Regions from separate parts of the Lysinibacillus sp. NPDC097162 genome, predicted to be linked through region 1. Evidence: riboswitches for the same ligand, from Rfam matches in the RefSeq annotation. Region 1 holds a riboswitch; each other region holds the start of a gene.

Region 1 (8,142 bases):
CATTAGCTGAAACTGCACCACAATACTATATGGGGATGGGGCATACAGCAGAGGAAGTAGCACGTCAGTACAATGTGAGTCGTGAAGATCAAGATGCATTTGCTGTACGATCACATATGCTTGCAGAAAAAGCAATTAAAGAAGGTAAATTTAAGGATGAGATTGTTCCGATTGAAGTGGAACAACATTATGTGGATAACAATAATAAACTACAGGTGAAAAAATTTACCTTCAGTGTCGATGAGGGCGTTCGTCCGGGCACATCAGTTGAAGGCTTAGCTAAACTCCGTCCTGCATTCCATGTAAAAGGAAGTGTTACAGCAGGTAACGCTTCTCAAACTTCTGATGGTGCAGCTGCAGTTCTAGTAATGGATCGTGAGGAAGCAGAAAAGCAAGGAATGACACCGATGGCTAAGTTTTTAGGCTTTGCGGTTGGCGGAGTTCCACCAGAAGTGATGGGTATCGGCCCAATCGTAGCAGTTCCCAAAGCGCTTGAAATTGCAGGTTTATCAATTCAAGATATTGATTTGTGGGAAATTAACGAAGCGTTTGCATCTCAATCATTACAAGTGGTTCGTCATTTAGGTATTGACCAAGAGAAAGTAAACATAAATGGCGGTGCAATTGCATTAGGACATCCGCTTGGTGCAACAGGTGCAATTTTAACATTGAAGCTAATTCACGAGCTGAAACGTCAAGGCAAAAAATATGGTGTCGTTACAATGTGTATCGGCGGTGGTATGGGCGCTGCTGGAGTATTTGAGATTTTATAAGTTATGTGAAATTATTTGAGAATTGCGAATTGTATGAGTGCCTGGCACCTAAAAATAAGGAGGAATTTAACATGACAGAAAAAACAACAGATATCATTAAAGGCGGCGGATTTATCATTGAGGACGTGGCATTGGACCGCGTATTTACACCAGAAGATTTTACAGATGAGCATAAAATGATTGCTAAAACTACTGAAGAGTATGTTGCGAATGAGGTATTACCTGTAGTTGAAAACTTAGAGCATCATGAGTTCGAGCATTCAGTGCGTCTACTGAAAAGTGCTGGTGAACTTGGTTTATTAGCTGCAGATGTACCAGAAGAATACGAAGGTCTTGGCTTAGATAAAGTATCTTCTGCATTAATAGCTGAAAAAATGTCAGTAGCTGGGGGCTTCTCGATTACACATGGTGCACATGTAGGGATTGGTTCATTACCTATCGTGCTATTCGGTAACGAAGATCAAAAGCAAAAGTATTTACCGAAGCTTGCTTCTGGTGAATTAATTGCAGCTTACGCATTAACAGAGCCTGGTTCAGGTTCGGACGCTTTAGGTGCCAAAACGACTGCAAAGCTAAATGCTGCAGGTACTCATTATGTATTAAACGGTGAAAAACAATGGATTACTAACGCTGGTTTTGCTGATGTCTTTGTTGTGTACGCAAAAATCGATGGCGATAAATTCTCAGCATTCATCGTGGAACGTGCCTATAATGGTGTTTCTGTAGGCCCAGAAGAAAAGAAAATGGGTATCAAATCTTCTTCAACTCGTACATTAGTGCTTGAGGATGCAGAAGTACCTGTAGAAAATCTACTAGGTGAAGTAGGTCGTGGACACGTAATTGCATTTAACATTTTAAATATTGGTCGTTATAAATTAGGTGTAGGAACAATCGGTGGCTCAAAGCGTGCTTTAGAGCTAGCCATTCAATATACAAACCAACGTCAACAATTCAAAACGAAGCTTTCTGATTTCAACTTAACGAAAGAAAAACTATCGACAATGGCGTCTCAATTATATGCGTCTGAGTCATTAAATTATCGTACGGTTGGATTATTTGAAGATCGTTTAAGCCAATTAAGCCCTGAAGAACAAAAGCAAGGGAAAGTTATTGCAAATGCAATTGCTGAATATGCAATTGAGTGTTCGATTGCGAAAGTGTTTGGTTCGGAAACATTGGATTATATCGCAGATGAAGCGGTGCAATTGCATGGTGGCTATGGCTTTATGGCAGAATATGAAGTGGAGCGAATTTATCGCGATTCTCGAATTAACCGTATTTTCGAAGGTACAAATGAAATTAACCGCATGATTGTACCAGGTACATTTATGAAAAAAGCGTTAAAAGGTGAATTGCCATTATTACAGGTCGCACAAAATTTACAACAAGAACTTCTTATGCTAATGCCTGAAGATGTAGGCACAGAGCCACTAGCACAAGAAAAATACCTTGTGAAAAATGCTAAAAAAATTGCTGTGTTAGCAGCTGGTATGGCAGCACAACGCTATGGGGCGAAGCTGGACCAAGAACAAGAGGTATTAGTGAACATTGCCAATATCGCCAACCAATTATTCGCTATGGAGTCTGCGGTTTTACGTACAGAAAAGGCAATTGCGCGTGAAGGTGTAGAAAAATCACATCAAAAATTACTTTACACACAAATCTTCTGCCAAGAAGCATTTGCAGAAATCGAGAAAGAGGCAAAGGATACAATTCTTGCATCAGCAGATGGAGATGCTGCACGTATGACATTGTCTGCATTACGTAAACTGACTCGTAACAATCCTTATAACCTGATTACTAAAAAGCGTGAAGCTTCAGTTAAACTAATAGAAGCAGAAAAATTCATCGTATAATATAAACTTTGACCTAGCTGCTTGCTATAGGATAGCTAAGATTAGAGTGTCCACAAAAGGCAACGAGAAAATCATTCTTGTTGCCTTTTGTTATGTGGGTGCCAGGCACACAAACAATTCTGAATTTTGCTAGTAGATATTGTTGTAAACAGACCGCGCGCTAGCGAGGGGTACTTCTTACACTGTGCCAGAGGGAAAGCGTAGTGGATTTTTTACGAAATAGGAGCCGATACAATGCGATGTATCTAAGCTAAGTGTCATAGGCAGGGTGGCAGGCACTCAAACAATTCACCATGCATTTTATAATTTATTAAGTAAAAATCCACGAAGACTCCTGCGGGAACAGCACAGAATGTAAGACGAAACAAACCGCGCGCTAGCGAGGGTTACGTCTTACACTGTGCCTGCGGAAAGCTAGTGGATTTTTTGCGAAATAGGAGCCGATACTATGCATGCGATGTATCTATGCTAAGTGTCATATGCAGGGTGCCAGGCACTCAAACAATTCACCATGCATTTTATAATTTATTAAGTAAAAATCCACGAAGACTCCTGCGGGAACAGCACAGAATGTAAGACGAAACAAACCGCGCGCTAGCGAGGGTTGCGGCTTACACTGTGCCCGCGGAAAGCGTAGTGGATTTTTACGAAATAGGAGCCGATACAATGCGATGTATCTATGCTAAAGTGGCAGGCACTAAAACAATTTCCATGCTGGTCAGACCTTCCGCCCGTAGCGAAAATCAATGGCGGTAGCCACATTCGACATTACTAATTTATCTTGCGTAACTAGCCAATAAATGTTTCGTTTTGGCTCATACTAGTTATGATGGTATACTACAGGAAATGATAGTAGAGGAGCCTATAAATATGATTCAATTTATCCATTACCCTAAATGTACAACTTGTAAAAAAGCACAGAAGTGGTTAAACGACAATGGCGTTTCATACGAAGAGGTACACATTGTTGAACAACCACCTACGAAAGAGCAAATAAAGAGTTATTGGCAAGCTAGCGGACAGCCACTGAAGAAATTTTTCAATACATCTGGCATGAAATATCGCGAACTTGGGTTGAAGGATAAACTGGCGGAAATGCCCGAAGATGAACAGCTCACACTACTTGCTTCTGACGGTATGCTAATTAAGCGACCAATTGTTACTGATGGAAAAAAAGTAACGTTAGGTTTTAAGGAATCAGATTTTGAACAAGCGTGGAAATAACAGCTTTAATCCTTGTTTTTATGAAAGAAGTATGGCACACTGAAAGTGAATATATTACATATTTATGGAGGGGTTTTTGGCATGAGCACACCTAAAGACTTACGTTACTCTGAAGAACACGAATGGGTAAAATTAGAAGATGGTAAAGTACGTATCGGTATTTCACATTTCGCACAATCTGAATTAGGAGATATCGTTTTCGTTGAGCTTCCACAAGTTGGCGACGAAATTAAAACAGATGATCCATTTGGAAGCGTAGAATCAGTAAAAACTGTTTCTGAATTATACGCACCAATTTCAGGTACTGTAGTTGAAGTAAATGCAGATTTAGAAGATAGCCCTGAATTCGTAAACGAATCACCATATGAAAAAGCATGGATGATCGTTGTAGAGCCTGCAGATGCTTCAGAGATTGAAAGCCTTATGACTGCAGAACAATACGAAGAAATGATTGCAGAATAAACAAGCCTATAATAGAAAAACGTCGGCATACACACCGGCGTTTTTTATTATATAGCACGAGGTATTAGTTGGTAATTTGATGTGTACAAAGCTTGATTCTGCAAGTAAACGATAGTACAGTGACTCACCATAAAATGTTGTCCAAATTGCGAAGCGACATGTGAAAATGATTGTTAACATGTAGATCTATGCATCATATGGAATCTGGTAATGGCGATGAATTGTTGTAGTAGATAACTGTCTAAATGGGGGTGGCGTGATGTTCGAAGGGAAATGTTTAATCGTGGAAGGCCGTTCGGATAAGCTTCAAATAAAACCTATTTTGAGTGAAGATGTTACAATACTTTGTACAAATGGTACAATTGGTGTGCATCAATTAGAAGAATTACTCGACCCATATGAGGGCTGTGAGCTATATACATTTTTTGATGCAGATGCATCAGGAGATAAACTACGAGCATTAATGGACAGACATTATCCTGAGGCGGAGCATTTGCGAACAATGCCTACTTATAAAGAAGTAGAAACTACACCGAGGAAAGTGCTTGCGATGATTTTATTGCGCGCGCATTTTTCCATCCATAATGAATATATTTTGTAAGGTTGCGTGAAAAATGGAAGAATGGTCAAAAGAGCAGTGGGAAACGGCTGTAAAATCTGGTGAAAAAACTGCCTTTTATTTATATACACCGATGTGCGGAACTTGTGCAGTTGCATTTAAAATGATGGATATCATAGAACAGTTACTGCCACAGTTGAAATTAGGTAAGGCAAATATAAATTTTTTAGAGCAAATAGCTTATGATTTTCAAATTGAAAGTGTACCTTGTTTACTCGTTAGCGATGGAGGAAAAGTTATAGAGAAGGTTTATGCATTTCAATCCGTACCGTTTTTATACGAATTGTTAAAAAAACCAATTGACTGAACTTTGCTAGCATGGTAAAGTAACAACTATATTAAAAACTATTAAATATATCGAACTCTTATAAAGAGCGGCGGAGGGAAGTGCCCTATGAAGCCCGGCAACCATCACATATGTGAAAAGGTGCCAAATCACTCAAAGATTTTTCTTTGAAAGATGAGAGAACGGTTTAGCGTATAAAATACGTGACCCCTTCTACTTGTCTATGAGTGAAGGGGTTTTCTATATGAGAAAAGGAGTATTCGCTATGATACAGCTTCAAAATATTACGAAGAAATACAAAACCGCAAATGGCGAATTAACTGCTGTTAAAGATGTCAATCTTACGATTAACAAAGGTGAGATTTTTGGCATTATCGGCTATAGTGGCGCTGGTAAAAGTACGATGATTCGTTTATTAAACGGTTTAGAAAAGCCGACAACAGGTACGGTGAAGGTGAACAATCAAGAATTTTCATCTATTAAGGGCCAAAAGTTGCGTGATGCTAGACAAAAAGTAAGTATGATTTTCCAACATTTTAACTTACTTTGGTCAAGAACTGTTGCTGAAAATATCGCTTTTCCACTTGAAATTGCAGGTATAGCTAAGAGTGAGCGACACGCACGTGTGAAAGAACTGATTGCACTTGTTGGTTTAGAAGGACGTGATAAGGCGTATCCATCACAGCTATCAGGCGGTCAAAAGCAACGCGTTGGTATCGCACGAGCACTTGCTAATAATCCTGAAGTGTTGTTATGTGATGAAGCTACATCGGCACTAGATCCAGAAACAACAGATGCAATTCTTGATTTGCTTGTCGACATTAACGAACGATTAGGTTTAACGATTGTATTAATTACCCATGAAATGCATGTTATCCGCAAAATCTGTCATCGTGTAGCGGTAATGGAAGCTGGAGAAATTGTGGAGCGTGGTGAAGTATTACAAGTGTTCCAAGCACCACAAGCGGCGATTACTAAAAAATTCGTTTCTCAAATTACGGATACGAAGGAAACCCAGGAGACAGTTGCACAGCTTAGAGTAAATTATCCAACGGGACACCTTGTTAAGCTTGTCTTTGTTGGTGAAAAAACAGAGCAACCTGTTATATCGCATTTAGTAAAACAGTTTGATGTGGAGATTAGTATTGTCCATGGCAATATCTCACAAACTAAAAATGGCGCATACGGTACTCTTATCGTGCAAATTGATGGCACGGATACAAATGTAGCAGCTGCACTAAATTATTTAAATACAGTTGAAGTACAAACGGAGGTGATTGCAAATGCTAACTAGTCTCTTTCCGAATGTCGACTGGGAAAAAATGTGGACAGCCACATATGAAACACTTTATATGACCACTCTTTCAACAGTCGTAACATTTATACTTGGTTTAGCCATTGGCATAATCCTCTTTTTAACGAGTCCAAACCAATTATGGGCCAATAAAATCGTTAACTTTTTAACAGGATCGGTCGTTAATATATTCCGTTCGATACCATTTATCGTGTTAATTATTTTACTAATACCATTTACGAAGTTTTTACTTGGGACAATTCGAGGAGCGAATGCAGCTCTACCAGCACTTATTATCGGTGCTGCACCATTCTATGCACGAATGGTATTAATTGCATTACGAGAAATTGATAAAGGCGTTATTGAAGCAGCACGCTCGATGGGGGCTAAAACGTCCACAATTATTTGGAAAGTACTAATTCCAGAATCATTACCGGCACTTATTTCTGGAATTACCGTAACGGCTGTAGCACTCGTTGGGTATACGGCAATGGCTGGAATTATTGGTGCTGGCGGCCTAGGAAACTTAGCCTTTTTAGATGGCTTCCAACGTAATCGCCAAGATGTGACATTAATGGCAACTATTTTGATCTTAGTAGTCGTATTTATCATTCAATGGATTGGCGATATGATTACAACGAAAACAGACAAACGTTAAAAAGGTTAACCCGGTTTTTACCGCTAACATATTGATTGAACAAATAAAGGGAGTGTATACAAATGAAGAAGTTATTAGCTGGATTATTTTTATCAGTACTTGTACTAGCTTTAGCAGCTTGTGGTGCTGGTAACAAAGACGAAGCAGGTTCAACATCTGGAGATAAAGCAGACGACAGTGCAAAAACTGAAGAAAAAGTAACATTAAAAATTGGTGCTTCTAACACACCACACGCAGTTATTTTAGAACAAGCAAAACCGATTTTAGCTAAAGAAGGTATTGATTTAGAAATCGAACCTTACCAAGATTATGTACTACCTAACCAAGATTTAGAGTCTGGTGAAATCGAAGCAAACTATTTCCAACATATCCCTTATCTAGAACAACAAATTAAAGATAATGGCTATGATTTCGTAAATGCTGGCGGCGTACATATCGAGCCAATCGGTATTTACTCTAAAAAATATAAATCTCTTGAAGACCTTCCTAAAGGTGCAACAATCTTATTATCGAACTCAGTTTCAGACCATGGCCGTATGCTGTCATTGTTAGAAGCAAAAGGCTTAATTAAATTAAAAGATGGTATCGACAAAACAGCAGCAGAAATTAAAGATATCGTTGATAATCCAAAAGACTTTAAATTCGATGCAAATACTGCACCAGAATTACTTGTTCAAATGTTTGAAAACGAAGAAGGCGATGCTGTTCTTATCAACTCTAACTATGCAATTGATAACGGCTTAAACCCAATTGATGATGCAATTGAGCTAGAAGATAAAGAATCTCCATATGTTAATATTATTGCGGTACGTGCTGGAGATGAAAATAAGCCAGAAATTAAAAAATTATTAGAAGTATTAAAATCTAAAGAAATCCAAGACTTCATCCTGAAGGAATGGAAAGGCGCAGTAGTACCAGTAAAATAGATTTTTCTAACACTATAGTACAAGCCATGAAAATGGTTTGTACT
Region 2 (8,142 bases), on a different contig from region 1:
TGGATGTTCCGAACTCACGAACATTGGTGAAGCAGATTGAAATGTTAAATTTGACCAAACTAGATTTACAATATTTAAAGGCTTTTAAACCATTTGTTGAGGACAACATAAATCAAATCGTAGACCGATTTTATGGAATGATTGGAACTGAGCAAAGTTTAGTAGATATTATTAATAAACATAGTTCTGTAGATAAGTTGAAGGTCACATTGCGCCGTCATATTATTGAAATGTTTAACGGTACAATAGATGAAGAGTTTTATAAAAGACGAGTAAGTATCGCAAAAGTACATGTACATATAGGCCTTAGAACACAATGGTATATTTGTGCTTTCCAAGATTTAGCCATTTCATTTATTGACTTGGTAGAAAAACATGTAGAACACCCTATGGACCAATTTAATACAATTCGTGCAATCTCTAAAATTTCTAATTTTGAGCAGCAGCTTGTATTAGAGGCTTTTGAAAGTACAGTCGAACGACTAAAGGAAAATGTAGAACGTGAGAAAGAGGCAGTTGAGAGAAAAATCGTGGAATCTTCAGAGGGGCTTGCTGCAATTTCTGAAGAAACAAACGCCTCATTCCATCAATTAAATAATCAATCACATGAAATTAAGGAATTGGCGAAAAGATCATTGCAGGTCAGTACGCTAGCTGAAAGTCAGGCGATTGAAGGTCGGGAACGTCTACAACATCAATCAAAAAATATGAGTAACATTATTCAATCAGTAGATGATATTACAGACAATATTAAGCAATTGACAGAAATGTCTAAGGAAATGGAAGCGATTATGAATGTTGTGACGAACATTGCAAATCAAACAAATTTATTAGCTTTAAATGCAGCTATTGAAGCAGCTCGTGCTGGAGAAGCGGGGAAAGGCTTTAGTGTAGTAGCCGATGAAGTTCGTAAATTATCTAGTCAAACAAAGGAATCTGTCACATCCGTAGCTAAATTATTAGAAAAGACGACGGAGCGAACGGATAAGCTTGCTCACACACTTAGTCATATTCAGGAAGAAGTTGCGTCAGGTGAGGAAAACATGACGCAAACTGAGGGGCAATTTAACAAAATTTTAGATGCTATGACACAAGCTAAGTGTCAAAATGATCGCATGGAAAAAGAAGTGCTCGCTGTGGCTGAGATTCTTAATGAGCTTGGACTTGCATTTAATGAAGTTACAAATTCAGCAGATAAATTAGCGAATGTTGCCCAAAACTTAAACTAATTTAATGATTTTATAAAATGGGGCTTAAATGTCCTCTAAATAAAAAATTAATTTACAATCCGCTTTGCTTTCCGCAGGTAGGATAGGAGTTATTGTCTTTGTGCTCTTGCCCTCCTTTACGGAAAACGAAGTGGATTTTTATTAAGGGTGCCAGGCACTCAAACAATTTACCCGTAGCGCAATCAATGGCTATTTATTTTTTGATTGCCTCATTTTTGCTAAATTTGTAATGGGTTGAACGTAAATGTTTGCAAAAACAGTTTATACTAATAGGAGATAAATAAAGAAATTAGGGGCGATCTTCATGGAAACAATAGTTGTATTGGGTGGCGGGATTACAGGTTTATGTACGATGCATTATCTACAACGTCAAGTATTGGAGAAAAAAATAGATGTAAACCTAGTACTTGTTGAAAAAAATGCATACTTAGGTGGAAAGCTATACTCCGCATATGACCATGGTTTTATAATGGAAACGGGCGCTGATTCAATTGTAGCTCGTCATAAAGGCGTTATGGAGCTAGTACAGGAGCTTAACTTTGAACAGGAGCTAGTGTACAACGAAACAGGTGTATCTTATATCTATACAAACGACGAATTACATGCAATACCAGCTGATTCAACATTCGGTATTCCTATGAGTTTAGCATCTCTGGAAGCAAGTACGCTTGTATCAGAAGCTGGTAAGCAAATCGCATTACAGGACTTAACGATGCCTAATAAAGGTTTTACGAAAGAAAGCTCAATAGGCGAGTTTTTAACGTATTACTTAGGTGAAGAGCTTGTGCAAAATCAAATAGCGCCAGTATTAGCAGGAGTATATTCTGGTGACCTACATCAACTTTCGATTGCTTCTACATTGCCGTACTTAATCGATTATAAAAATGAATACGGTAGCATCATCAAGGGGTTTGATGCAAATCGCGAACAATTTATGAAAGCTTCCAATAAAAAGTTTATTTCGTTTAAAAAAGGCTTATCATCTCTAATTGACCGCCTTGAAGAAACGTTAACAGAAGTAGAAATTATTAAAGGTGTAGCAACAACAAGTGTAAAGAAACATGAAGGGCAATATACAATTACATTAGCAAATAGTAGAAAGCTTGAGGCTAATCACGTTGTTCTAGCGTTGCCCAATGAAGCGGTGCAAAGCTTATTACAGGACCCATCGTTAGATCATTATTTTAAGGAATTTACTACAGCTTCTGCAATAACAATTTACTTAGGTTTTGATGTACCGGATGCAGTGCTACCAGCAGATGGAACGGGTTTTATTGTGTCACATAATTCAAATGTCCAATGCAATGCAGCAACTTGGACAAGTCGAAAATGGAAGCATACATCTGCTAATAGTAAATTGCTTGTACGACTCTTTTATAAGAGCATCAATCCTGCGTATGAAAAATTACGTAAGATGACAGATGAAGAACTAGCTGCTGTCGCATTAGACGATGTAAAGAAAAGTTTAGGGATTGATGAAAAGCCAACTGTAGTTAATGTTGCGAAATGGATTGATCAAATGCCAAAATACGATTTAGCACATCATGAGGCATTGAAGGGCTTAACAGCTGAGCTTGCAGAAAGGTATCCAAATTTATCGATTGCAGGCTGTTCTTATTTCGGAGTAGGCATTGGTGCTTGTATTCAAAATGGTAAAAAAATAGGCGAAGAGCTTGGAGAAAAACTAGTATAACGGTAAAACAAATGCGGAAATTTTATATTTTTCTGGAGAAATCTCCTTTGTTAAGTGAAATAGTCTTGACTCTATCGCCTGTAAACGATATGATTCTTTTAATTATTTGAAAAATTCATACTACATTCTTATCGAGAGAAGCCGAGGGACTGGCCCTATGAAGCTTCAGCAACCAACTAATGTCAGGTGCTAAATCCAGAAGACCTTTTTGGTCGAAGATGAGAAGGAAAAACAATTACGATTCGTTAAAGCCTTCTTTTTTTAAAAGAAGGCTTTTTATATTTTTGGATACAAGGAAAGTGAGGGTTACGTTTTATGGGATTGCTAGAAAAGTTAAAATCACATGTATTAACTGCAGATGGTGCTATTGGTACTGTATTATATGGCTACGGCTTGGAGTACTGCCATGAAGAAATGAATGTACAGAGACCGAAGTTAATTGAAAAAATCCATAAAGAATATATTGCTGCTGGTGCAGATGTGATTCAGACAAATACTTACGGTGCTAATGCGATTAAATTAGCACGCTACGGTTTAGAATCGCGAGTTCAGCAGTTTAATGAAGCTGCAATCACGATTGCGAAACGTGCTGCAGCAGATGGCGGACAATTTGTGTTAGGCACAATTGGAGGCATCCGTGGTATTCGTAAAAGTGATGCAACGTTAGAGGAAATTTTATCGACAGTTGAAGAGCAAGCAAATGTGTTACTTGCAGGCAATCCAGATGGCCTTTTACTTGAAACGTATTATGATTTCGAAGAGTTAAGCGCAACGTTGAAAATGTTACGTGCCAAAACAAAGCTACCAATTATTGCGCAGGTGTCGATGCATGAACCGGGCGTGTTACAAAATGGAATGGCATTAAATCAAGCATTGCACGAGTTAGAGGCTCTTGGTGCAGATGTAGTAGGCGTAAATTGTCGTTTAGGACCGCATCATACAATTCAAGCATTTGAAGGAGTTGAGCTTCCTGAAAAAGCATTTATGTCTGCATATCCAAATGCATCCTTGCTAGATTTAGAGGATGGGCGTGTCGTATATGAGTCAGAAGCTGATTATTTTGGTCGTGCCGCAGTTGCACTGGTTGACCAAGGTGTTCGTTTAATCGGTGGTTGCTGTGGTACAACACCAAAGCACATAGCAGCAGCGAAAAAATATTTAGAAGAGTTAACACCTATTGAAGAAAAGTTAGCAAAGCCTGAAAAAGTACAGGTTGTACGTGAAGCAGAGCCTGCGACGTATGAGCCATTGCACGCGAAGGTAAAGCGCGAGCGTTCGGTTATCGTGGAGTTAGACACACCGAGGCATTTAGAAATTGACGGCTTTATTCAAGGTGCGAAAAAATTATATGAAGCAGGCGCTGATGTAGTGATGATGGCAGATAATTCACTTGCATCGCCCCGCATTAGTAATGTGGCAATGGGTGCGTTATTGAAGGAAACGCACGGTGTCCGACCGTTAACGCATATAACGTGCCGTGACCGTAATTTAATTGGATTACAGTCACATTTAATGGGCTTAAATGCACTTGGCATTCATGATATTTTAGCGGTTACTGGAGATCCGACTAAGGTAGGTGATTTCCCAGGAGCCACAAGCGTTTATGATGTATCTTCTATGGAGCTAATCCAGCTGATTAAACAGTTAAATGACGGTATTTCATTTTCCGGAAAGCCACTTCGTAAAAAGGCAAACTTTTCTGTAGCGGCAGCATTTAACCCAAATGTACGTGTACTAGACCGAGCAGTAGCTCGACTAGAGAAAAAAATAGAGCATGGTGCGGATTACTTTATTTCTCAACCAGTTTATACGAAAGAAAAAATCATTGAAATTTATGAGGCAACAAAGCATTTAGATGCACCAATTTATATTGGTATTATGCCAGTAACGAGCTATAAGAGCGCTGAGTTTTTACACCATGAAGTACCAGGTATCAAACTATCTGACGATGCACTGTCACGCATGAAGGCATGTGGTGAAGATAAGGAACGTTCAACATTAGAAGGGATTGCAATTGCTAAAGAGTTAGTAGAAGTAGCTGCAGAGTATTTCAATGGTATTTACTTAATTACACCGTTTTTACGCTATGATATGACGCTAGAGTTAATGAAATTTATTGAGCAATTGGATGAACAGAAAAAAGGGGTAAGTATAGATGGCTAAGCACTTGATTGAAGAGCAACTAGAGAAACGAATATTAATTCTGGATGGCGCAATGGGTACAATGCTTCAAAATGAAAACTTATCAGCAGAAGATTTTGGTGGCGAGGAGCTTGATGGTTGTAACGAGAATCTTGTATTAACTAGACCTGATGTGCTTGAAAAAGTTCACCGTAAATATTTAGAGGCTGGTGCGGATATTATTTGTACAAATACGTTTGGAGGTACGCCTCTCGTATTAAATGAATATAGCCTTGGGTCTAAGGCAGAAGAAATTAATAAACGTGCGGTAGAAATTGCGCGCAAAGTAGTGGATGAGTTTTCTACTCCAGAGTGGCCCCGTTTTGTTGCGGGAGCAATGGGTCCAACGACAAAAACGTTATCAGTAACTGGCGGTATTACCTTTGATGAACTTGAAGAAAACTTTTATGTACAGGCAAAGGCACTAATCGAAGCGGGCTCAGACGTACTGCTTCTTGAAACAAGTCAGGATATGCTAAATGTAAAAGCGGGGACACTGGGGGTATCACGTGCGTTTGAGGAAACTGGAAAAGAACTACCTGTTATGATTTCAGGCACGATTGAGCCAATGGGCACAACGCTAGCAGGGCAAACGATTGATGCCTTTTACATATCAATTGAGCATATTAAGCCGTTATCTGTCGGCTTAAACTGTGCGACAGGTCCAGAGTTTATGACAGATCATATTCGTTCGTTAGCGGAGCTTTCTACCGGCTATATTAGCTGTTATCCAAATGCTGGTTTGCCAGATGAGGAAGGTTGTTATCATGAATCTCCAGAAACTTTATCTCAAAAATTAAAAGGTTTTGCTGAAAAAGGCTGGCTTAATATTGTTGGCGGCTGTTGTGGAACAACACCAGCACATATTGCGGCAATCCGAGAAGTGCTGAAGGATGAAAAGCCGCGTCAATTACCGGAAAGTACACATGGTCATGTTGTATCTGGTATTGAACCTTTAGTATACGATGATTCGATGCGTCCGCTATTTATTGGGGAGCGAACGAACGTTATTGGCTCCCGAAAATTCAAAAATTTAATTATTGACGGTAAATATGAGGAAGCGGCAGAAATCGCACGTGCACAAGTGAAAAATGGGGCACATGTTATAGATATTTGCTTAGCGAACCCAGATCGTGATGAATTAGAGGATATGCGTGGCTTTATGCAGGAAGTTGTTAAAAAAGTAAAAGTACCGCTTGTAATTGATTCTACAGATGAGAAAGTAATTGAGGAAGCGCTGAAATTTTCACAAGGTAAAGCCATTATCAATTCTATTAATCTAGAGGATGGCGAAGAACGTTTTGACGCCGTAATGCCATTAGTGAAAAAATATGGTGGCTCTTTAGTTGTCGGTACGATTGATGAGCAAGGGATGGCAGTAGATCGCCATCGTAAACTAGAAATTGCCGAGCGTTCTTATCAATTATTAATAGAGAAATGGGGCTTAGCTCCAGAGGATATTATTTTTGATCCGCTAATGTTCCCAGTTGGTACAGGGGATGAACAATATATTGGTTCAGCACTTGAAACAATCGAGGGCATTCGTCTTATTAAAGAAAAACTGCCTCGCACGTTAACGGTTCTTGGCGTAAGTAATATTTCCTTCGGCTTACCACCAGTTGGTCGTGAAGTATTGAATGCTGTCTATTTATATCACTGTACACAGGCAGGCTTGGATTACGCGATTGTCAACACAGAGAAGTTAGAGCGTTATGCATCAATTCCTGAAGAGGAAATTAAGCTTGCAAATGACCTATTATTCAATACAAATGATGAAACATTAGCGGTATTTACTGATTTTTATCGTGATAAAAAGAAAGAGAAAACTGAAGCAGATATTCCGAAAACAGTGGAAGGACGCTTAGCTTATTATATTTTAGAAGGTACTAAAGAAGGGCTTATTGAAGATCTTGATGCCGCTCGTGAAATTTTTGACGCACCGCTTGATATTATTAATGGACCATTGATGGAAGGGATGGCTGAGGTTGGTCGCTTATTCAATGATAATCAGCTTATCGTAGCGGAAGTATTACAATCAGCAGGTGTTATGAAGGCGGCTGTAGCGCATCTTGAGCAATTTATGGAGAAAAATGAGGACAGCTCTGGTAAAGGGAAAATGGTGCTTGCTACTGTAAAAGGCGATGTGCATGATATTGGTAAAAATCTCGTAGATATTATTTTAAGTAATAACGGATATAAAGTGGTTGATTTAGGCATTAAAGTAACGCCATCACAGTTAATAGAGGCTATTCGCAAGGAAAAGCCTGATTTTATCGGTCTGTCGGGATTACTTGTTAAATCTGCTCAGCAGATGGTTATCACTGCCCAGGACTTTAAAGCAGCAGGTATTAATGTTCCTATATTAGTAGGAGGCGCAGCGTTGTCTCGTCGCTTTACTGAAACGAAAATTGCAAACGAATATGAAGGTCCTGTTATTTACTCAAAAGATGCGATGCAGGGGCTAGAGCAAGTAAATCGTTTAATGGGTACAGAGACGCGAGAAAACTTTTTAGCTGAAATAGCAGACTCACGTCAAAAACGGTTAGAGGCTGATGAGAAACGTGCAGCGCGACCTGCGAAAGAAATTACTGTGAAGCCTGTACGTACAGTAAAAGATGCGACTGTGTTCCTGCCTGCGGATGTTCGTCGTCATGTGAAAAAGGATTATTCCGTGTCACATTTATATCCATATGTGAATATGCGAACATTGATTGGTCACCACTTAGGCCTAAAAGGACAAGTTCAGCAATTGCTTGATGCAGGAGATGAACGGGCAACAGAACTAAAACAACTAGTCGATGGTTATTTACAAAGTGACCTATTAAAACCTTCAGGCTTGTATCAGTTCTTCCCAGCGCAAGCTGATGGAGATGATGTTGTCGTTTATGATCCGTCAGATAGTAAAACGGAAATTGAACGTTTTACCTTCCCGCGTCAGCAGGTTGAACCGTTTATGTGTTTAGCTGATTTCTTGAAAACAGTAGATAGCGGAGAGATGGATTATATTGCACTGATGGTTGTAACTGCTGGTCAAGGTGT
Region 3 (8,142 bases), on a different contig from region 1:
TTAACGCCTTAATGCCTGCTACTTTATTTAAATCCTCACCAGATACTGGCTCTAATGGGCCTCTGACACTGCCAATTGTAACCCCATTTAATTTTAAAACTTCTTTAATCGTCGAATACATGGAACCATTTAATGAACATAAAGCAACGATAATATCATTAATATCATGCTGAATTTTTCTCGCATTTGCGAAATCCCCATTTGATACAAATTCCTCTGCCTTGATAAAAAGTTCCGGCATCGCGCCATATGTTCCACCAATCCCACTATCTGCACCAATTACTCTGCCTGAAACATATTGTTCATCAGGTCCATTAAATACAATAAAATCTTCACCTGCAGTAGACTTAAATCTTTCAATATCCATAACTGGCATCGAAGAATTTTTTACGCCTATCACTTTCTTATTTTCTAATAATTTCTTAAATAGATTAATTGAAAGATCAAACCCTGTTGTTTGCGGGATATTGTAAATAATAAATGGCATATTCGTTGCATCCATAATTTCAGTCCAGTATTTATAAACTGAACTTTCTGAAAACTTAAAGTAAATAGGTGGAATAGCAGAGACAGCATCATAGCCTAACTCCTCAGCATATTTTGCTAAAATCACACTATCCCTTGTCGATGGTGCCCCAACATGAGCAATTAACGTGAGCTTCCCTTTTACATGTTCTGCCACATATTTTAGTGTTGCTTTTCTTTCTTCAAGGTTGTGATAAATACATTCCCCTGAACTGCCACCAACATAAAGCCCTTTAACGCCTTTGTTGAATAAATAGTCGCAAAGTTCTTTTGTGCGGTTCTCAGATATTTCTCCTTGATCATCATAACAAGCATAAAAAGCAGGAATGATACCTTTATATTTTTCTAAATTCAACTTTGAACACCACCTAATTAATTTTAATAAAACCTTATGTGACATAACATCACGAAAAAATTACTGTACTTCGTAAGCAATGCATGACCTTAATCTAAACCACCAACTGTTAACGCTTACAATTAATATTATAACAATTCAAAATAAAATGTAAATAATTTTCTTTATTTTTTTATTTTTTGGAGAAAAATTTCACCTTTTGTATGCATAAAAAAAGAATTACCTTATAATTGCTACTTTAAATAACATAATACAGCTGTTATGTAGCGCTTCTCGTCAAAACAATTAAATAATGATTGGCGATATTATTTTACAGTAAGGCTGAAAATTGTTTACAATCAGTCTAAAAAGGAGAAACAAATGCTTGAAAAACTAGAAAATCTTTTTCAAACAGCTTTTACGACTACATATAATGCGCAAGATAATAATCGATATTGGTTCCAAACAGAAGATGGCAGGAAATTTGGGATTAGCAAAACGGCCCTTTCCAATTCAGAACACAATCTATTAAAAACTTTATTCCTTCCCGTTGAGCATCTTACTATCGAACAAAATAATTCGAATATTCAGCAGAAGTGGTATGATTTTTTATTTAATGATGCAAAAGAGGTACCGTTTTTACAAGATGTAAAAACATTACGCTTTTTTTATTTCTATCTGAAACAACCAATTGATGATTTTAACAACTTTAAAGAAGCGATTACTGGTGGATTTCAGCAACCAATCATTTTAATGATCAATGACACACAAGGTATGATAATAGATGAAAAGCCACAAGTAGTTTTCGATCAAGAGTCTTTTAATCAGCTAAGTGACACATTCACTAGTGATTTTTTTGTTGAAATTTATAGTTATATCGGTCAACTACATCAAGCAAATTATTTATTGAAAGAAAAATTTGACCATGAATTCCAATGCTTTAACACAATTCATCGTTATGCAAATCGTAAAAAGACGATTACATTTTACGAAGCTTTTCCATTATTGATGATTCATTCACCATCGTTCGTAAAAAAAGATATACTGTCCGATCTTTTTGTAGAAAGTATTGAAGGGCAAGAAATGCTTCATACTATTCAAGTTTTTTTGCAATGTAATTTAAATGCTTCTTTAACTGCAAAAAAGCTCTATATCCATCGCAATAGCCTGCAATATCGATTGGACAAATTTATTGAAAACACTGGTATAGATATTCGGTCCTTTGCAAACGCTACTTTTGTTTCTCTTGCAATGATACTGTTGAAATCAGAAAATTATCAATAGTTGTACAATGTGCCCAAACATGTTTTGTGTAATGTATACGTATACATTTTACATATTTTTCTCTTATACTCTAAAAAAACACTTACATAAGGGAGATGGCGAAATTGGCTGAATTAAAATTACAACATATTTTTAAGATCTATGACAAAAATGTCACAGCAGTAAAGGATTTCAATCTTGATATTGAAGATAAGGAATTTATTGTATTCGTAGGTCCTTCAGGTTGTGGTAAATCTACTACATTACGTATGGTTGCTGGTCTAGAGGAAATCTCACAAGGAGATTTAATCATTGATGGAAAGCGAATGAATGATGTGGCGCCTAAAGATCGCGATATCGCCATGGTATTCCAAAACTATGCCTTATACCCACATATGAGCGTATTTGAAAATATGGCATTTGGCTTAAAGTTGCGCAAATTACCGAAAGATGAAATTAATCGCCGCGTGAACGAGGCAGCGCGTATCTTAGGGCTGGAAGAATACTTAAATCGTAAACCGAAAGCACTTTCAGGTGGTCAACGTCAACGTGTTGCATTAGGACGTGCCATCGTGCGTGATGCAAAAGTCTTTTTAATGGATGAGCCTTTATCAAACTTGGATGCGAAACTTCGCGTACAAATGCGAGCTGAAATTACAAAGCTTCATCAACGTTTACAAACGACAACAATATACGTTACACATGACCAAACAGAAGCCATGACAATGGCTACTCGCCTCGTTGTTATGAAAGATGGCATTATTCAACAAGTAGGTGCACCAAAAGAAGTGTATGAGCAACCGAATAATGTATTTGTCGGCGGCTTTATCGGCTCCCCTGCTATGAACTTCTTTACGGGTACACTTACAGATGGCAAATTCCACATTGGGAATACGTCCATTACTGTGCCACAAGAAAGAATGAAAGACTTACTTGCGCAAGGCTATAACAATAAAGAAGTTATTATGGGTATTCGTCCTGAAGATTTCCACGATGAACAAGCATTTATCGAATCAACTCCAGGTTCAAGAGTCGATGTAACAATTGAAGTAGCTGAATTAATGGGCGCAGAGATTATGCTCTATTCACAAATTGAAGGTCATCAATTTATTGCACGTGTAGATTCCAATGCCACTGCTAAACCAGGCCAAGTATTGCCACTGGCATTGGATATGAATAAAGTACACTTCTTCGATAAAGAAACTGAAGAACGTATTATTCCAGGTAATAGTGGACAAAACAAAGGCAACGAAGGCACTGAAAAGCCTGTTGTTGTTGGCTAAGATGGTAGCGAAGTTGGTGACTCCTGTTCATAACAGCACACAATGAAAGGCGGAGGCACTCTGCACAATAGCGAGGGTTATGGCTTACTGTGCTGAGCGGAAAACACCGCCGCAGCGGACATCAACGGTATAGAAAAAGTGTTAGATTGATTCAATCAATCTAACACTTTTTGATTAGTTGCACTCAATATAAATTGATTCATATCTGGGTTTTTAATTTTTGAATTTTTTCAATTTCGTAGCTATATTTAGTCAAATCAAGTTCTTTTACAAGAACAGTAAAAAAGACTTCAGCACGATTTAAAAAGATACCTAATAGCATTTTTTGTTCAAATTCTAACACATGGTCGTCGTTATCAAATAAAAATTGTACTTTTTTATTTTTTAATTGCTTTAATTGTATTTTAACTGGTTGATCAGGAAAATAACTTTTCCCAATGCCGTCCTCTAAGTAATCTTCAATCACATTGACAATATATCCCCATAGCTCAGGGAGATAGTCCCAATATCGAACACCTAAAATTTCTTTATTATAGCATTTAATCGATAACCCACCATCAAGCCTAAGAAGACCGTCTTCTTCTATATATTTATTTTGAGTGTTATTGATAAAAGAAACAAATTCATCCCAATTATCGTTTATGCTTATCGTATATTTATCAGGATTGTTGACTGCATCTTCCAAATCGTCGATAATTCTTTTTACAACAAATTCATTAATTGTTACTACTTCCATCATATATTCACCTCACATTAGTTTTTTGGATATAGTTGTCTAATATGCCCATCTTTAATCCCTAGTACGTATTTAACACCATCTACTTGTCCCTCTACTCTGAACATACCATTTGTTCCTTTTTTGGCTAATATCGTATTATTTTGTTTAGCTATATTTAAAGCAATACTTTTTACATCATCTACACTTAAATTTGGATTATAAAACGATTGATTTCCCCTTATTGACCCATCCCAATATTTCGGGTGATGTCGAGTTAACATATGTTCCATATCTGGTTTAGTTAATCTAAAAGTATGACTTCCTGCTCTAAACGTTGCAGTTTCAAAATTAGTCAAAGCATTTGAAACTTTAGATTTAGGTGCTTTTTTAAACACCTTAGAACCCCATCTAATTACATATTTCCCTCCACTTAATACAAGCCTTGCCACGAGTGGCAAAAATCGAGGTTTATTTCCATTAGATAAAATTTCTTCATTTACTTCTATAGGGATATTGTGCCATTCTACTTCTTCTTCTATCAATGAAACTTCTACATTATCCCAATCTATTTCTTCTAGACTATCGAATATTTCTGGTGCTTCAAATATAGATATTGAATTTTCTTCTTCTTCAATATCTACCCAATTTAAATTATCAACTTCAGTTGCTTGTGCAAAACCTGGAGTAACAACTGAAAACAAGAGAATAAACGATAAAAATACAAAAAAGAATTTTTTCATTTTAAATTCCTCCTTTGTTGATATGAATATTTAATAAAAATATTATACAAATAGCTATTATGTAATTACCTTTTTTTATAATTAGGCAATATCATAGAATTGGTATACCATTTATTTCTTAACGATCTTGATGGAATACTAGCAACCTTCAACCCAAGGCTTTAGGCATATTCAAAACTAAAATATTTATAAATATAAATAAATACAATAAGATAGGGGTTAATAAGAAATCCTTAAATACATATGCTATTAAATTCCCTTCTATAAAGGAACTATTATCGGCAAATACTTTTATTGCTTCAAGAATATTAGTAGATGCTGATAGAAGTGGTTTGAAACAATGATTGCTTGGCTATAAGTGATTTGAAAATACTTAACTCATTCAATAGCCGAAGAATCAATAAATCAAGCATTTTTTATGAAGTATATACAATTAAAATTTTCAGAAAATTATAATTGTAAATTCTTGCGGAAATTTTATCATATGTCATTAATATAGTCAATAAATAAAATATGTATCTCTTTAAAAAACTATATCAAATACCCATATTTAAGATTTCTTTCTCTTTTTAGAAATTTTTATATTATAACAACTGAATAATATACGCTTTACAGTTGCTGGATTATTTTGTAGGCTATCCATAATAGCACCAGAAAAAATGCTACAAGAACAAACAACCCGTATTCTCCATAAAATAATAAGAGGTGATTGTATGACGGACAAAGTAACTGCTTTTAAACAGGCTTTAGGTAATTATCCAACAGGTGTCACAGTTGTCACAGCTTACAATGATGTGAATGAACCGATTGGCTTAACGGTCAATTCCTTTGCATCTGTTTCCATAGATCCGCTCCTTATCCTATGGTCATTGGACAAAAAATCGCAGCTGCATCCACTTTTTAGTAATACGGACAAATTTGCGGTAAATATTTTAGCGAACGATCAAACACAATTATGTACGGTATTTTCAAGCAAAATCCCTGACCGATTTGCGCAAGTAAAATGGTCTAATTCTTTACATGGTTTGCCAATATTACATGATACTTTAGCTACGCTGCAATGCGAAACATATAAAAAAATCGATGCAGGAGACCATACGATTTTCATTGGTCATATTTTAGAAATTGATAATGCGCAGAAGGAGCCATTGCTTTATCATCGTAGGCATATTGGTCAAATCCCAACGAGTTTTTACGAATAATAAAAAAGTAGGTATTTCAAATTTTATTTTGAGATGCCTACTTTTTTTGTTTGTACGTTAATAATATTTTGCATTACGAACAATCTGCACATGCGTACAATATTGGAACATGAATCAAGTACATGAATGTTGCACATTAACTCAGGACACTATGTGGCGACAATAAGCTTAAAATTTGGTCCCGAGTTAATTTCTATGCTTCTTTTAAAGCTTTACTTTTTTTGAGGAAATCTTTGTTTTTCCAGTCGATTAATTTGGACAATAACTCCATCTTGAATTGTAATTTGCACTTCACCAAATTCTAAATTTTGAATAGCCTTCGCAATAACTTCTAATTTCTTATCATCAATCTTAGACAGTTGAGACATACGATACACCCCTTCTTTTTTTCATACTTTTGTGTATAAAAGAGATCCACGCATCAAGACGATTTGATGCCTCCCCTTATCTCTCAGATAACTTTGCTGGAGTTGGCACCGATTAACTCAGTTGCCGAGACTTCATTATGCCTCATTCCTCCAGACCTCTCGCGATAAGAGTTTACGTTTCTTGGAAATAATTCTATAATTCAGAAAACCTATTGTCAATACAAATATTATAAAACCTAGCTGAATACTATGCAATAGAGAGAAAAGTACATTTTTATTGCTCTAAATTTTCTTAAAATCCAATCTTAAGATCTTGAAAACATTAGTATGAATGTTCAAAACATAAAAAAGCTGTGCAGAATTATATATTCTACACAGCTGCTCTTTATTCGTTTTGTAAGTATTCCATTAACACTTTTGCCGTTTCTTGTTTACCAATGACTTTGATAGGTTGTCCTTGTGCAGGTACAATCCAATGTGGCTCTTGTCCGCCATATAAAGATTGTGAACTATTGGCAACCATCAACTGTGCATTGGCTGTTTCCATACGAAGACGTGCACGGGACAGTAAAAACTCCTCATCGTCCGTTGCCTCTAGCTTAAATCCTACTAAAGTGACATTTGGCTGCCAACCCTTTATTTGCCCTAACACTTTTGGTGCTTTTTTAAAGTGAATAACAGGGGGCTCGTCAGACGGCATCTTCCCTGCACCTTCCATTAAATTCCCCGATTGATCGTATACTTTATCAATGACCCAATCAGAGCCTGCAGCTGCCATAATAACGATGTCTACTTGTTCATTTTGTACGGCATGACGAACCTTGTCACTTAAATCTTCAATACCTTCAAAGCGTACTGTACGCATTTTATCTTGATTAATCGGTAATTGTGCAAAATAGCCATGCATATAGATGACGTCTGCACCTGCGGCTAGAGCTGCTTCAGCCAAATAACAGCCCATTGACCCCTTCGATAAATTCGTATGCCCTCGCACACGATCCCATTTTTCAAGTGTTCCCCCACTTGTAATGAGTACGGTTTTTCCTTGTAATGTCCCCACTCACACTCACCTTTTCTTTTCAAACTATCATTTTTGAAAAATAACAAATTAATAAGCAATCTACATGTTCTATTTTAACGTAAAAAGCTTAAATAACCTATTTCTTATTTTGTTCTTTTAGCCACACACTTAAAATTTCCGCAAACTTTTTCGTTACCGGTGAGGCTTGATGTTTCATGGCTAGACCTATCGTACGATAACCACCTTGCTTTAGTGGGATAGCCCTTAATGAGGACGGTAATCGGTTAATCACTAATCGAGGTAAAATAGTAATGCCTAAATGGTGTGAAATCATCGAAATAATCCCAACCTCCTCCGATAGCTCAAATCGAATATTCGGTTTAACATGGTACTGCTCTAAAATTACTTTTACATCATTAGTTCCTCGATACGATGTCATTATAAAAGGCATGTCTTCTAGTTCAGTAATATCAATTTCTGAACGATTATAGAGAGAGCTTTGATCAGAAACTATACATAAAAGAGGGTCTTGGACCAATTCGATAAATTGAAATTGCTCCGATTTTTGACCATTAAGAAAACCAGCATCAACTTCCCCACTTTGTAGCCACTGTTCAATTTCATAATAGTCCCCTTCACGTAACTCTACTTGTATACCTGGAAACTGATTGTCCATAATACGGATAAT

The links. Region 1 has a riboswitch for S-adenosylmethionine ahead of ACIQXW_RS17925 (methionine ABC transporter ATP-binding protein). Riboswitches for the same ligand answer to the same signal wherever they lie in the genome.
Region 2: another riboswitch for S-adenosylmethionine. It lies ahead of ACIQXW_RS22975 (bifunctional homocysteine S-methyltransferase/methylenetetrahydrofolate reductase); the one in region 1 lies ahead of ACIQXW_RS17925 (methionine ABC transporter ATP-binding protein).
Region 3: another riboswitch for S-adenosylmethionine. It lies ahead of ACIQXW_RS04540 (YezD family protein); the one in region 1 lies ahead of ACIQXW_RS17925 (methionine ABC transporter ATP-binding protein).

The regions. Positions count from the first base shown of each region.
Region 1 covers NZ_JBIWDT010000004.1:248,164-256,305, forward strand. Annotated here, with positions in the region: gene ACIQXW_RS17895 (acetyl-CoA C-acetyltransferase) at 1-773, shown strand, start outside; gene ACIQXW_RS17900 (acyl-CoA dehydrogenase family protein) at 845-2,629, shown strand; gene ACIQXW_RS17905 (arsenate reductase family protein) at 3,500-3,853, shown strand; gene gcvH (glycine cleavage system protein GcvH) at 3,935-4,315, shown strand; gene ACIQXW_RS17915 (toprim domain-containing protein) at 4,575-4,916, shown strand; gene ACIQXW_RS17920 (thioredoxin family protein) at 4,930-5,241, shown strand; SAM riboswitch class I at 5,297-5,401, shown strand; gene ACIQXW_RS17925 (methionine ABC transporter ATP-binding protein) at 5,486-6,514, shown strand; gene ACIQXW_RS17930 (methionine ABC transporter permease) at 6,504-7,172, shown strand; gene ACIQXW_RS17935 (MetQ/NlpA family ABC transporter substrate-binding protein) at 7,235-8,098, shown strand.
Region 2 covers NZ_JBIWDT010000010.1:23,020-31,161, reverse strand. Annotated here, with positions in the region: gene ACIQXW_RS22985 (protoglobin domain-containing protein) at 1-1,229, shown strand, start outside; gene hemG (protoporphyrinogen oxidase) at 1,534-2,922, shown strand; SAM riboswitch class I at 3,048-3,147, shown strand; gene ACIQXW_RS22975 (bifunctional homocysteine S-methyltransferase/methylenetetrahydrofolate reductase) at 3,238-5,085, shown strand; gene metH (methionine synthase) at 5,078-8,142, shown strand, end outside.
Region 3 covers NZ_JBIWDT010000001.1:929,947-938,088, reverse strand. Annotated here, with positions in the region: gene ACIQXW_RS04570 (dihydrodipicolinate synthase family protein) at 1-880, opposite strand, end outside; gene ACIQXW_RS04565 (PucR family transcriptional regulator) at 1,241-2,143, shown strand; gene ACIQXW_RS04560 (ABC transporter ATP-binding protein) at 2,248-3,405, shown strand; gene ACIQXW_RS04555 (hypothetical protein) at 3,605-4,144, opposite strand; gene ACIQXW_RS04550 (hypothetical protein) at 4,159-4,863, opposite strand; gene ACIQXW_RS04545 (flavin reductase family protein) at 5,577-6,065, shown strand; gene ACIQXW_RS04540 (YezD family protein) at 6,278-6,433, opposite strand; SAM riboswitch class I at 6,507-6,604, opposite strand; gene ACIQXW_RS04535 (phosphopantothenoylcysteine decarboxylase domain-containing protein) at 6,819-7,493, opposite strand; gene ACIQXW_RS04530 (LysR family transcriptional regulator) at 7,591-8,142, opposite strand, start outside.